Regions from separate parts of the Modestobacter sp. VKM Ac-2978 genome, predicted to be linked through region 2. Evidence: riboswitches for the same ligand, from Rfam matches in the RefSeq annotation. Region 2 holds a riboswitch; each other region holds the start of a gene.
What was found. A riboswitch is a leader RNA that binds a small molecule or an ion and turns the genes downstream of it on or off. The one in region 2 is predicted to bind thiamine pyrophosphate.
Positions count from the first base shown of each region.

Region 1 (3,262 bases), on a different contig from region 2:
CCCAGCCCGAAGGTGGCCATCGAGAGCAGGAACGCCGCGGTGGTCGGCGGCAGCACCAGGACGGCGATCGCCGCGGTGGCCAGCCCCGAACCGAGCAGCAGCGAGGGACGGCGGCCCCAGCTGTCCGCCAGCCGGCCGGCCCGCAGCAGCCCGATCGCCTGCGCCACCGACCCGGCCAGCAGCCCGGCGCCGGCCCAGGCCACCGTCTTGCCCAGCTCCTCGGTCACGTACAGCGGCACCAGGGAGTTGCGGACGCCGAACAGCACCCAGCCCACGCCCAGGTTGGCGACCAGCGCCGCGACGTAGGCCCGGGACCGCAGCGCCGCGCGCAGCCCGCCACCGTCGGCGCCCGCGGGGGGCACGGCCACGGCCGAGGGGCCGCCGCCGCGCACCTGGTCAGCGGCGGGGGCCGGGTCGGCGGCGGGATCCGGGTCGGCCGCCGCCTCGGCGACCGGGGGCAGCGCGGCCGGGCGCAGCAGGACCAGCGCGACCACCCCCGCGACCAGCAGGAAGCCGCCGTAGACGAAGAACGGCAGCCGCGGGGAGACCTCGGCGAGGAACCCGCCGACCGCCGGGCCGGCGATGCCGCCGAGGATGAAACCGCCCTGGTAGGTGGCCGCGGCCCGGCCGCGCTGGGCCGCTGGAGCCGTGCGCAGCAGCAGCGAGAGGGCGGCCACGGTGAACATCGCGCTGCCGATCCCGCCGGCGGCGCGCAGGGCGACGAAGAGCGGGAAGTTGCCGGCCAGGGCGGCCGCGGCGGTGGCGACCGCGACGATCGCCAGCCCGGCGGCGAGCACGGCGCGCTCGCCGATCCGCTCGACCAGGGAGCCCCCGGCGAAGGCGGAGATGAACCGGAAGAAGGCGAACGCGCTGACGGCGAACCCGACGGCGGTGGTGCCGACCCCGTAGTCGCGGACGAACAGCGGGATCGCCGGGGCGACGATGCCGAAGCCGAGGGCGACGACGAAGGCGACGATCGCCAGGACACCGACCTCGCGGGGGAGCGGGGCGTCCTTGCTGCGATGTCGCACGAGCGCCGATCCTCACACGCGGCCCGGCACGCCGCTGCGGGGCGTCAGGGGATGAGCACGAGCCGCCCTGCGACGTCCCCGGCGCGCAGCCGGTCCAGCGCCTCGTTCACCTGGGTCAGCGGCAGCGTGCCGGCCACCGGTGGCGCCAGCTGCCCGGCCGCGGCCAGGGACACCGCCTGCTCCAGCTCGGCCAGCGTGTTGCCCACGCTGGCGATGACCCGTTGCTCGGCGACCACCAGCGCCAGCGGGCTCACCGTCAGGGCGTCGGCGCTGTAGCCGACCAGCACCAGCCGGCCGCGGCGACCGAGCACCGCCGTCGCCAGCTCCAGCGTCGCCGTGACGCCGGCGAGCTCCACGACGACGTCGGCGCCCTGCCCGCCGGACAGTCGGGCCACGGTGTCGGCGAGTTCGGCGGGGGCGACCGCGGCCACCGCCCCGGCGGACCGGGCAGCCGACCTGCGGGCGTCGTCCCGGCTGACGGCCACGACCACGCCGCCGCGTCGCCGGGCCTCCTGCACCGCGGCCAGCCCCACGCCGCCGGCGCCGAGCACGACGACCACGTCACCGGGCTCGACCGCGGCCTCGGTGAGCGCGTGCACCGCGGTGGTGCCGGCGCAGCACAGCGGTGCGGCAGCCTCGAACGGCAGCTCGTCGGGCAGCCGGACCAGGCAGTGCGCCGGCACGACCAGCTGCTCGGCGAAGGCGCCGTCCGCGGCGAAGGCGAGCACGCCGCGCGGGGTGAGGCACAGGTTCTGCCGGCCGCGCAGGCACCAGCGGCAGCTGCCGCAGAACAGGTAGTAGTAGACGGCGACCCGGTCGCCCTCGGCCCAGCCGGTGACCGCCGACCCGACCGCGTCGACCGTGCCGGCGGCCTCGTGGCCCAGCGTCATCGGCGTCCGGGACGGCGCGTACAGGCCGTCGGTGAAGTGCAGCTCGGTGCCGCAGACCCCGGCCGCGCGCACCCGCACCCGCACCTCGTCGGGGGCGGGTTCGGGCACCGGGACGTCGTCCAGGGCCAGGGGTCGACCGGGTGCGTGGAATCGAGCAGCGAGCATCGAGCAGCTCCCTCCGCCGGCATGAACCGGATCAGGTGTGGACGGTCGGCGGTGGTCGTCCGCCTTCTCAGCCCGCGCCCGGGCTCCCGTGTGCGCCGCTGAAGCTACCGCAGCGGGGGAACCGGCTCGACGCGGCGCAGGAACGACCGGATCGCCAGGTGGTGGGAGAGCTGCTCGCGGTGCGCCTCGCACGCCGTCCAGGTCTTCTCCCGGTCGGGGGTGTGCACCTTCGGGTTGTTCCACACCAGGACGACGGTCGCCGGCTCCCGGCAGCCCTTCGCCGAACAGATCACGCCGGCGTCCCCGGCCGGCCTCGCGTCCTCGGTCATGGGCCGAGTCTGAGCCGGTGCACAGGGAACTGTCAGGAGGGGGTGCCAGGGTCGGTCCGGCCGCACTCCCTGACCCCGGGTGCGGCCACCAGCCCCCGCGGCCGGAAAGGCGGTCGCGGGGGGTGAACCCGGCCATGGGGGCGGGTAGGGCGAGGTGCATGACCGACACCAAGCCCCTCGCCCTCGTCACCGGTGCCTCCAGCGGGATCGGGTACGAGCTCGCCAAGCAGTTCGCCCAGCACGGTTTCGACCTGGTGATCGACGCCGAGGACCCGACGATCGACACGGCGGCCGCGAAGCTGCGCGCCGAGGGCGCCGAGGTGACCGCCGTCCAGGCCGACCTGCGCACCCCCGACGGGATCGAGCAGCTGTGGACCCGGGTGCAGGGCCTCGGCCGCCCGCTGGACGCCGCCGCGCTGAACGCCGGCGTCGGCCGCGGCGGTGCGTTCGTCGACACCGACTGGGCCGATGACCTGGAGGTCATGCAGCTCAACGTGGTCTCCACCGCCGCGCTGTTGAAGCTGGTGCTCGTGCAGATGACCGGTCGCAACGCGGGCCGGGTGCTGGTGACCTCCTCGATCGCGGCGACCATGCCCGGCGCCTACCAGCCGGTCTACAACGCCTCGAAGTCCTTCGTCCAGTCGCTGACCGAGGCCGTGCAGCAGGAGCTCAAGGACTCCGCCGTCACGATCACCGCGCTGATGCCCGGCCCCACGGACACCGAGTTCTTCTCCCGGGCCGACCTGGACGACACCGCCATCGGCCAGGGCCCCAAGGACGACCCGGCCGAGGTCGCCGCGCAGGGCTTCGAGGCGCTGATGGCCGGGGAGGAGAAGGTGCTCGCCGC
Region 1 covers NZ_JAPVBP010000005.1:335,466-338,727, forward strand. The annotation lists gene O2W53_RS14720 (MFS transporter) at 1-1,031, opposite strand, end outside; gene O2W53_RS14725 (alcohol dehydrogenase catalytic domain-containing protein) at 1,076-2,086, opposite strand; TPP riboswitch at 2,077-2,186, opposite strand; gene O2W53_RS14730 (hypothetical protein) at 2,191-2,415, opposite strand; gene O2W53_RS14735 (SDR family NAD(P)-dependent oxidoreductase) at 2,574-3,262, shown strand, end outside.
Region 1: it holds a riboswitch for thiamine pyrophosphate, as region 2 does, so the genes downstream of both, O2W53_RS14725 (alcohol dehydrogenase catalytic domain-containing protein) here and O2W53_RS15910 (purine-cytosine permease family protein) in region 2, are expected to answer to the same signal.

Region 2 (3,262 bases):
CCGCTCGTCGACCGGGCCACCGGCGAAGCGCACCGTCCCGGTCAGCGGCGGCAGCAGGCCGACCATCGTCTGCAGCACGGTGGACTTCCCCGCGCCGTTCGGGCCGACCAGTGCGACCGCCGTCCCGGGCGCGACCGACACCGTCACCGGGGCGCACACCGGCTGGTCGCCGTAGCCGACCGACAGCTGCTCGGCGGCCAGCAGGACCATCAGCCGGGCCCCGCACCACCGCGCCACGCGGCGTCGAAGAAGCCGATCTCCAGCTCCATGGCCCGGCGGTAGGCGCGCCGCACCGCGGGGGTGTCGGCCGCTGTGTCGTCCAGCAGCCGCTCCAGCGTGGCCGCCAGCTCCTCGAAGGCCGGGTCGGCGTAGGTGGTGACCCACTCGGTGTACGGGGTGGCGGGCCGGCCGGCCAGCGACTGCCCGAGGTGGGCGTACAGCCGCATGCACGGCGTCATGGCCGCACAGGTCAGCCCTCCCCCGCCCAGGGCCGCCGTGGCGAGCAGGAACTCGGTGTAGGCCAGCGTGGCCGGCAGCGGCTCGACCACGGCCAGGTCGATGCCCCAGCGCGCCGCGTAGCCCTCGTGCAGCCGCAGCTCCTCGCGGACGCCGGCGAGCAGGTCGACGAAGACGTCCAGGCCGGCCCGGTCGGGGCTGTACGCGGCGCCGAGGGCGTAGGCGCGGGCGAAGGACTCGAGGAAGAACGCGTCCTGGGCGACGTAGCCGGCGAACCGGTCGGTCGGCAGGCTCCCGTCGGCGATGCCCTGCACGAACGGGTGCGCCAGCGCGACGGCGGCGAGGTCGGCGTTCTCGGCCCAGAGCCCGGCGGCCACGCTCACGGCGCCTGCACCGCCGGATCGCTGAGTGCCCCGTCCCCGAGTGCCATGCCCCAGAAGGCCACCTCGGCGGCGACGACGTCGAGGAAGACCGCGTCCCTGCCCCCGCCGACCGCATCGGCCGCCGCCTCCAGGCCGGCGACGTAGCCGGCGAAGCCCGGCACGGTCCAGTGCTCGACGAACTCCCGGTAGACCGGGGCCCCGGGCAGCGCGGTGGTCCAGGTGTCGAGGTAGGTGCGCTCGATGGTCCACAGCGCCGTCAGCGCGACCGGCACCTCGGCGGCGTCCAGTCGCTGCAGCAGCTCGGCGTAGGCCGCGGTGGCGGGCAGCGCGGGGGCGGTGAGGTCCAGGCCGCGGGCGGCCGCCTGCTCCTCGAACCAGGCCAGCTCCTCGACCAGCGCGACCAGGCCCCCGGCCAGGACCGCCTGCGCAGGCCGCGGTGCGCGGGCCAGCAACCGCGCCTGGAAGCGCAGCAGGTCGGCGACGAAGCGTGCGTCCTGCACCAGCCAGGTGTCGAAGGCCCCGGCGGGCAGCGACCCGTCGCGCACCGCGGTGAGGAACGGGTGCGCGGTGGCCCCGCGCCAGATCTCGGGATGGCGTTGCAGCAGCTCGGCGACCGGCACGGCGCGGACTCTACGAGGTGGCTATGGTGGCCCCGTCATGGCGTCGAGCCATGTGCGGGAGCTCGGAGGACCGGGCTGAGAGGGCGGCTGACGCGCCGCCGACCGCTGGAACCTGACCGGGTAATGCCGGCGTAGGGAGCCCGTGATGAGCACATCTGGAACCGTCGGCACGACCACGTCCGGGGCGGACGCACCCCTCACCCTCACCGAGCCACCGGCCCGCACGCTGGGCTTCCGCGAGTCCGCGGGCCTGTGGGGCAACCTGGGCATCAGCCTGCTGCTGCCGGTGGCCGCCGTCTACGTCGTCCTGCCCGGGCGGCCGCTGTCGGTCACGATCGGCGCGATCGTCGTCGGCGCGGTGATCGGCGCCTCGCTGCTGGGGCTGGCCGCCGCGGCCGGCGCCCGCGAGGGGGTGCCAGCGATGGTGCTGCTGCGCGGCCTGCTCGGCCGGCGGGCGTCCTACCTGCCCACCGCGCTGAACCTGGTGCAGTGCATCGGCTGGGCCACCTTCGAGATCGTGATCATCGCCGAGGCCGCGTCCCGGGTGCTGGACGCGCCGCGCTGGCCGTTCGTGCTGGTCGCCGGCGTACTGGCCACCGCCATGGCGCTGCGCCCCCTCGGCGTGGTCAAGGTGCTGTCCCGCTACGCGGTGTGGGCCGCGCTGGCCGCGATCGCCTACCTGTTCGTCGAGGTGCTGTCCGAGCCGCGGGCGGCGCTGGACAGCGGCGGCGCCGCGTCGTTCTGGACGGCGACCGACATCGTGATCGCCCTGCCGATCTCCTGGTTCCCCCTCGCTGCCGACTACACCCGGCACGTGCGCAGCGGCCGGGTCGCCGGGACCAGCACCGCCCTGGGCTACGGCCTGGCCACCGTCGCGATGTTCAGCCTCGGCGTGCTGGCGCTGGCGGCCTACGGCAGCTCGGGGCTGGACGTCATCGACGCGCTGCTCGCCGTGCCGCTGGGGGCGCTGGCGGTGCTGGTGCTCATCACGGTCGAGCTCGACGAGGCGTTCGCGAACGTCTACTCCACGGCCGTGTCGGCGCAGAACGTGGTGGCCCGGCTGGACCGCCGGCTGCTCGCGCTGGGCGTCGGTGCCACCGCCACCCTGCTCGCGCTGAGCTTCGACATCGTGGCCTACGAGCCGTTCCTCTTCCTGATCGGCGCGGTCTTCGTGCCGCTGATCGGCGTCTTCCTGGTCGCCTACGCACTGAGCGCCCCCGGCCGGTGGGACACCTCGGACACCGCTCCGGCCCGGCTGGTCTACCTGCTGCCGTGGCTGGCCGGGTTCGTCGCCTACCAGCTGACCCTGCCGACCTTCTTCTCCGGCGTCGGCGCCGGCTGGACCGCCTGGTGGACCGCACGCCAGACCGACCTGGGCATCGACCCGGCCAACGGCTGGTCGGCCTCGCTGATCAGCCTGGCCGTGGCGGCGTCCCTCACCGCGGTGATCGCGCTGCTCGGCGCCCGCCGCGGGCGGCAACGGGCATGACCTCCCCGCTGGGCCGGCTGCACGTGCTCACCGACGCGGACGGCGGACCGGCCGCGCTGGCCGCGATCGCCGCCGCGGTGGCCGCCGGTGCGCCGGTGGTGCAGGTGCGGGCGAAGGGCTGCAGCGACCGGGTGCTGTACGACTTCGCCCGGGCCGTGGTCGAGCTCTGCCGGCCGGCGGGCACCACCTGCCTCGTCAACGACCGGGTGGACGTCGCCCTCGCCGTCGGCGCCGACGGGACGCACCTGGGCGCCGGTGACCTCCCGCTCGCCGCCGCCCGGCGGGTCGCCGGGCCGGGGCACCTCCTCGGCGGC
Region 2 covers NZ_JAPVBP010000006.1:141,516-144,777, forward strand. The annotation lists gene O2W53_RS15895 (ABC transporter ATP-binding protein) at 1-210, opposite strand, end outside; gene O2W53_RS15900 (TenA family protein) at 210-839, opposite strand; gene O2W53_RS15905 (TenA family transcriptional regulator) at 836-1,459, opposite strand; TPP riboswitch at 1,504-1,614, shown strand; gene O2W53_RS15910 (purine-cytosine permease family protein) at 1,605-2,948, shown strand; gene thiE (thiamine phosphate synthase) at 2,945-3,262, shown strand, end outside.

Region 3 (3,262 bases), 120 kb from region 2:
TGTTCGCGGCGACCGGCCCGGCGCTCTCCTGCAGGGCCAGATAGCCGGGCGCGCTCGCGCCGGCGGAGGTGCAGGTGTAGTAGCGGGCCGAGGCCCAGGAGTTGGCGTCGTTCGCGGTGGTCGCGGTGAAGACGGCGCCCGCCACCGAGAGTCCGGGCAGGGCGCCGAGCAGGGCGGCGAGGCCGACGGCGACCGCGGGGACGGCGGCCCGGGCGGCCCGCCACGGGTTCCCCGTCGCCGGCTCCTCGCCGTCCTCGGGCGTGCGGTGGGCCAGCGCGAGCGCGACGACGAGTGCGAGCAGGGCCGCACCGCCGGCGAGGGGGAGCGCCCGGCCCTCGGCGGCCCACAGCACCGGTAGGCCCAGACCGGGCAGCCGGAGCGCCCCGACGCCGTGCACGGCGGACGGGTCGACGAGCTGCGGGTCAGGGGTGGGGTTGGCGTCGCCCTGCAGGCGCAGGCCGCCGTCCTCGACGGCGACCAGCCGGTGTAGGCGCAACAGGCCGGGGGAGTCGGGGTCGTCGACGAGGAGCACGTCACCGACGGCGAGCTCCGCGGCGGGCACCGGCCGGACGACGGCGACGTCCCCGGGGGAGACGCCGGGTGCCATCGACCCGGACAGGACGACGGTGGTCTGCCAGCCGACCACGGTCGGCGCGACGGAGGCGAGCAGCAGCAGCGCCACGGTGCCGAGCAGCGCCCGGGCGAGGCTGCTGACCACCAGCGCGGACGTGCTGCGGCGCCAGGCGGCGACGCGGGTGGCGGTCATCGGGTGCGTGCCTCCCAGACGAGGCTGAGCGTCGCGGTGCCGTTCTGAGTGCTGGCGGGTGCGCTCGCCCGCAGCGTGTAGCCGATCTGATAGACCCGGCTGGTCGGCGCTGCCCCGGAGCTGGTCCAGCTGCCCACGCCGACGGTCCAGCCGTCGGTGGGGAATGCGGCGAGGGTGCCGGTGTAGGCCGTGGCGGAGGGCTGGAAGCCGGTGCAGCTGCCGCTGCCGCCTCCCGTCCCCACGGCGATGGTGAGGTCGAGCTGACCCGCCAGCCCGTTGGTGCTGCTCCGGCCGGTGCCGTACAAGCGGACGGTCGCCGGCGACCCGGCGGCCGCGACGGCGATGCACCTGGTGGCTGTGGCCCTGGGCCGCAGCCCCGTGGCGGTGAACATCCGGACGGCGGAGTCGTCGTCGGTCAGAGTGAGCGTGCCGGTGCTCACGGTGGGCAACGGCCGGCTGACGGTGGTGTCGCTGAACCCGGCGTAGGCGCCGTGCCACACGAGGGCTGCGGCCAGCACCAGCGCCGTGCCGGCCGAGACAGCCGTGCCGAGGCGCACCCGGCGCGCACGATGAGACCTCACCCCGTTCCATCGGCGGGACCGGACCGGACGTTGAGCTCCCCCGTCACCCTCCCGGGTGAGCAGGGCGGTGTTAGCGTCGGGAGCTGACACGGGGTGTCCCACCGGGGACTGAGAGCACACCCGTCGAACCTGCTCCAGTTGGTACTGGCGAAGGGATGTCACGGCGATGGACGCCATCGATCTGCGCGCTGCCGGCACGGCCTTGCGCGACTCCGCACCCCTGGTGCACTGCCTGACCAACACGGTCGTGCAGACGATCACCGCCAACGCGCTGCTGGCGATCGGCGCTGCACCGGCCATGGTCGACGACCCGGCCGAGGCCGGTGAGTTCGCCGCTGTCGCCTCCGCTGTGCTGGTCAACGTGGGCACGGTGCAGCAGCGCACCGCCGAGGCGATGCGGCTCGCCGCCCGCACCGCCGGCGAGGTGGGCACCCCGTGGGTGCTGGACCCGGTGGCCGTCGGCGGGCTCACCTTCCGCACCGAGCTCGCCGCCGACCTGGTGGAGCTGCGCCCGACCGTCGTCCGGGGCAACGCCTCGGAGGTGCTGGCCCTGGCCGGCGCGGGCAAGGGCGGCCGTGGCGTGGAGAGCACCGACTCCCCGGAGGCGGCGCTGGAGACGGCGCAGGAGCTGGCCCGCCGGACCGGTGGCGTCGTCGCGGTCAGCGGTCCGGTCGACGTCGTCACCGACGGGGACCGGGTCGTCCGGGTGGGGGGCGGCTCCCCGCTGCTCACCCGCACCACCGGCGCCGGCTGCGCGCTCGGCGGCATCGTCGCCGCCTACGCCGCCACCACCGGTGACCCGCTCATCGCCGTGGTCGCCGCCCACGCGCACGTGGCGCTGGCCGCCGAGGCCGCCGCTGGGCTCGCCGCCGGGCCCGGCACCTTCGCCGCGCTGTGGCTGGACGCGCTGGACGCGGTCGACGGCGACGCGCTCGCCCGCGCCGACGTCCGCAGCGCATGAGGGCCGGCTTCGACCCCCGGCTCTACCTGGTCACCGACACGCTGCTCTGCGCGCCCCGGTCGGTGCCCGAGGTGGTCGCCGCCGCCGTCTCCGGTGGGGTGACCGCCGTCCAGGTGCGGGACAAGACCGCCGGCCGCCGCGACCTGCTGGCCCTCACCCGCGCGGTGCAGGAGGTGCTCCGGCCGACCCCGCACGTCCGGCTCTTCGTCAACGACGCCGTCGACGTCGCCCTGCTCACCGGGGCCGACGGCGTGCACCTGGGCCAGGACGACCTGCCGGCCGCCGACGTCCGGACGCTGCTGGGGCCCGACGCCCTGATCGGCGTCTCCGTCGGCAGCGCGGCCGAGCTCGACGACGTGCTCGCCCTCCCGCCCGGCACCGCCGACCTGGTCGGGCTCAGCCCGGTCTGGTCGACGCCGACCAAGCCGGACGCCGGCGCCGCCCTGGAGCTCCCGGGCACCCGCGCGCTGGCCACCCGGGCCCGCGCCGGGGGCCTGCTGTCGGTGGCCATCGGCGGCATCTCCGCCGCCACGGCCGCTGCGGTGGCCGGCACCGGGGTCGACGGCATCTGCGTGGTCTCCGACATCTGCGCCGCCACCGACCCGGCGGCCGCCGCCCGTACGCTGCGCGCCGCGATGGCCGGGGAGCTGGTGGCCCGATGACCGCAGCAGTGGCCCTGACCGTGGCCGGCAGCGACCCCAGCGGCGGCGCCGGCATCCAGGCCGACCTGAAGACCTTCAGCGCGCTCGGCGTCTACGGCACCGCGGTGCTCACCGCACTCACCGCGCAGAACACCCGCGGCGTCACCGGGGTGCACCAGGTGCCGGCCGAGTTCGTCGGCGCGCAGCTGGCCACCCTGCTGGACGACGTGACCGTGCACGCCACCAAGCTCGGCATGCTCGGCACCGCGGACGTCGTGCGGACGGTCGCCGCCGCGCTGGCCGACCGCCCGGG
Region 3 covers NZ_JAPVBP010000006.1:261,893-265,154, reverse strand. The annotation lists gene O2W53_RS16505 (LamG-like jellyroll fold domain-containing protein) at 1-766, opposite strand, end outside; gene O2W53_RS16500 (hypothetical protein) at 763-1,323, opposite strand; TPP riboswitch at 1,427-1,520, shown strand; gene thiM (hydroxyethylthiazole kinase) at 1,514-2,308, shown strand; gene thiE (thiamine phosphate synthase) at 2,305-2,970, shown strand; gene thiD (bifunctional hydroxymethylpyrimidine kinase/phosphomethylpyrimidine kinase) at 2,967-3,262, shown strand, end outside.
Region 3: it holds a riboswitch for thiamine pyrophosphate, as region 2 does, so the genes downstream of both, thiM (hydroxyethylthiazole kinase) here and O2W53_RS15910 (purine-cytosine permease family protein) in region 2, are expected to answer to the same signal.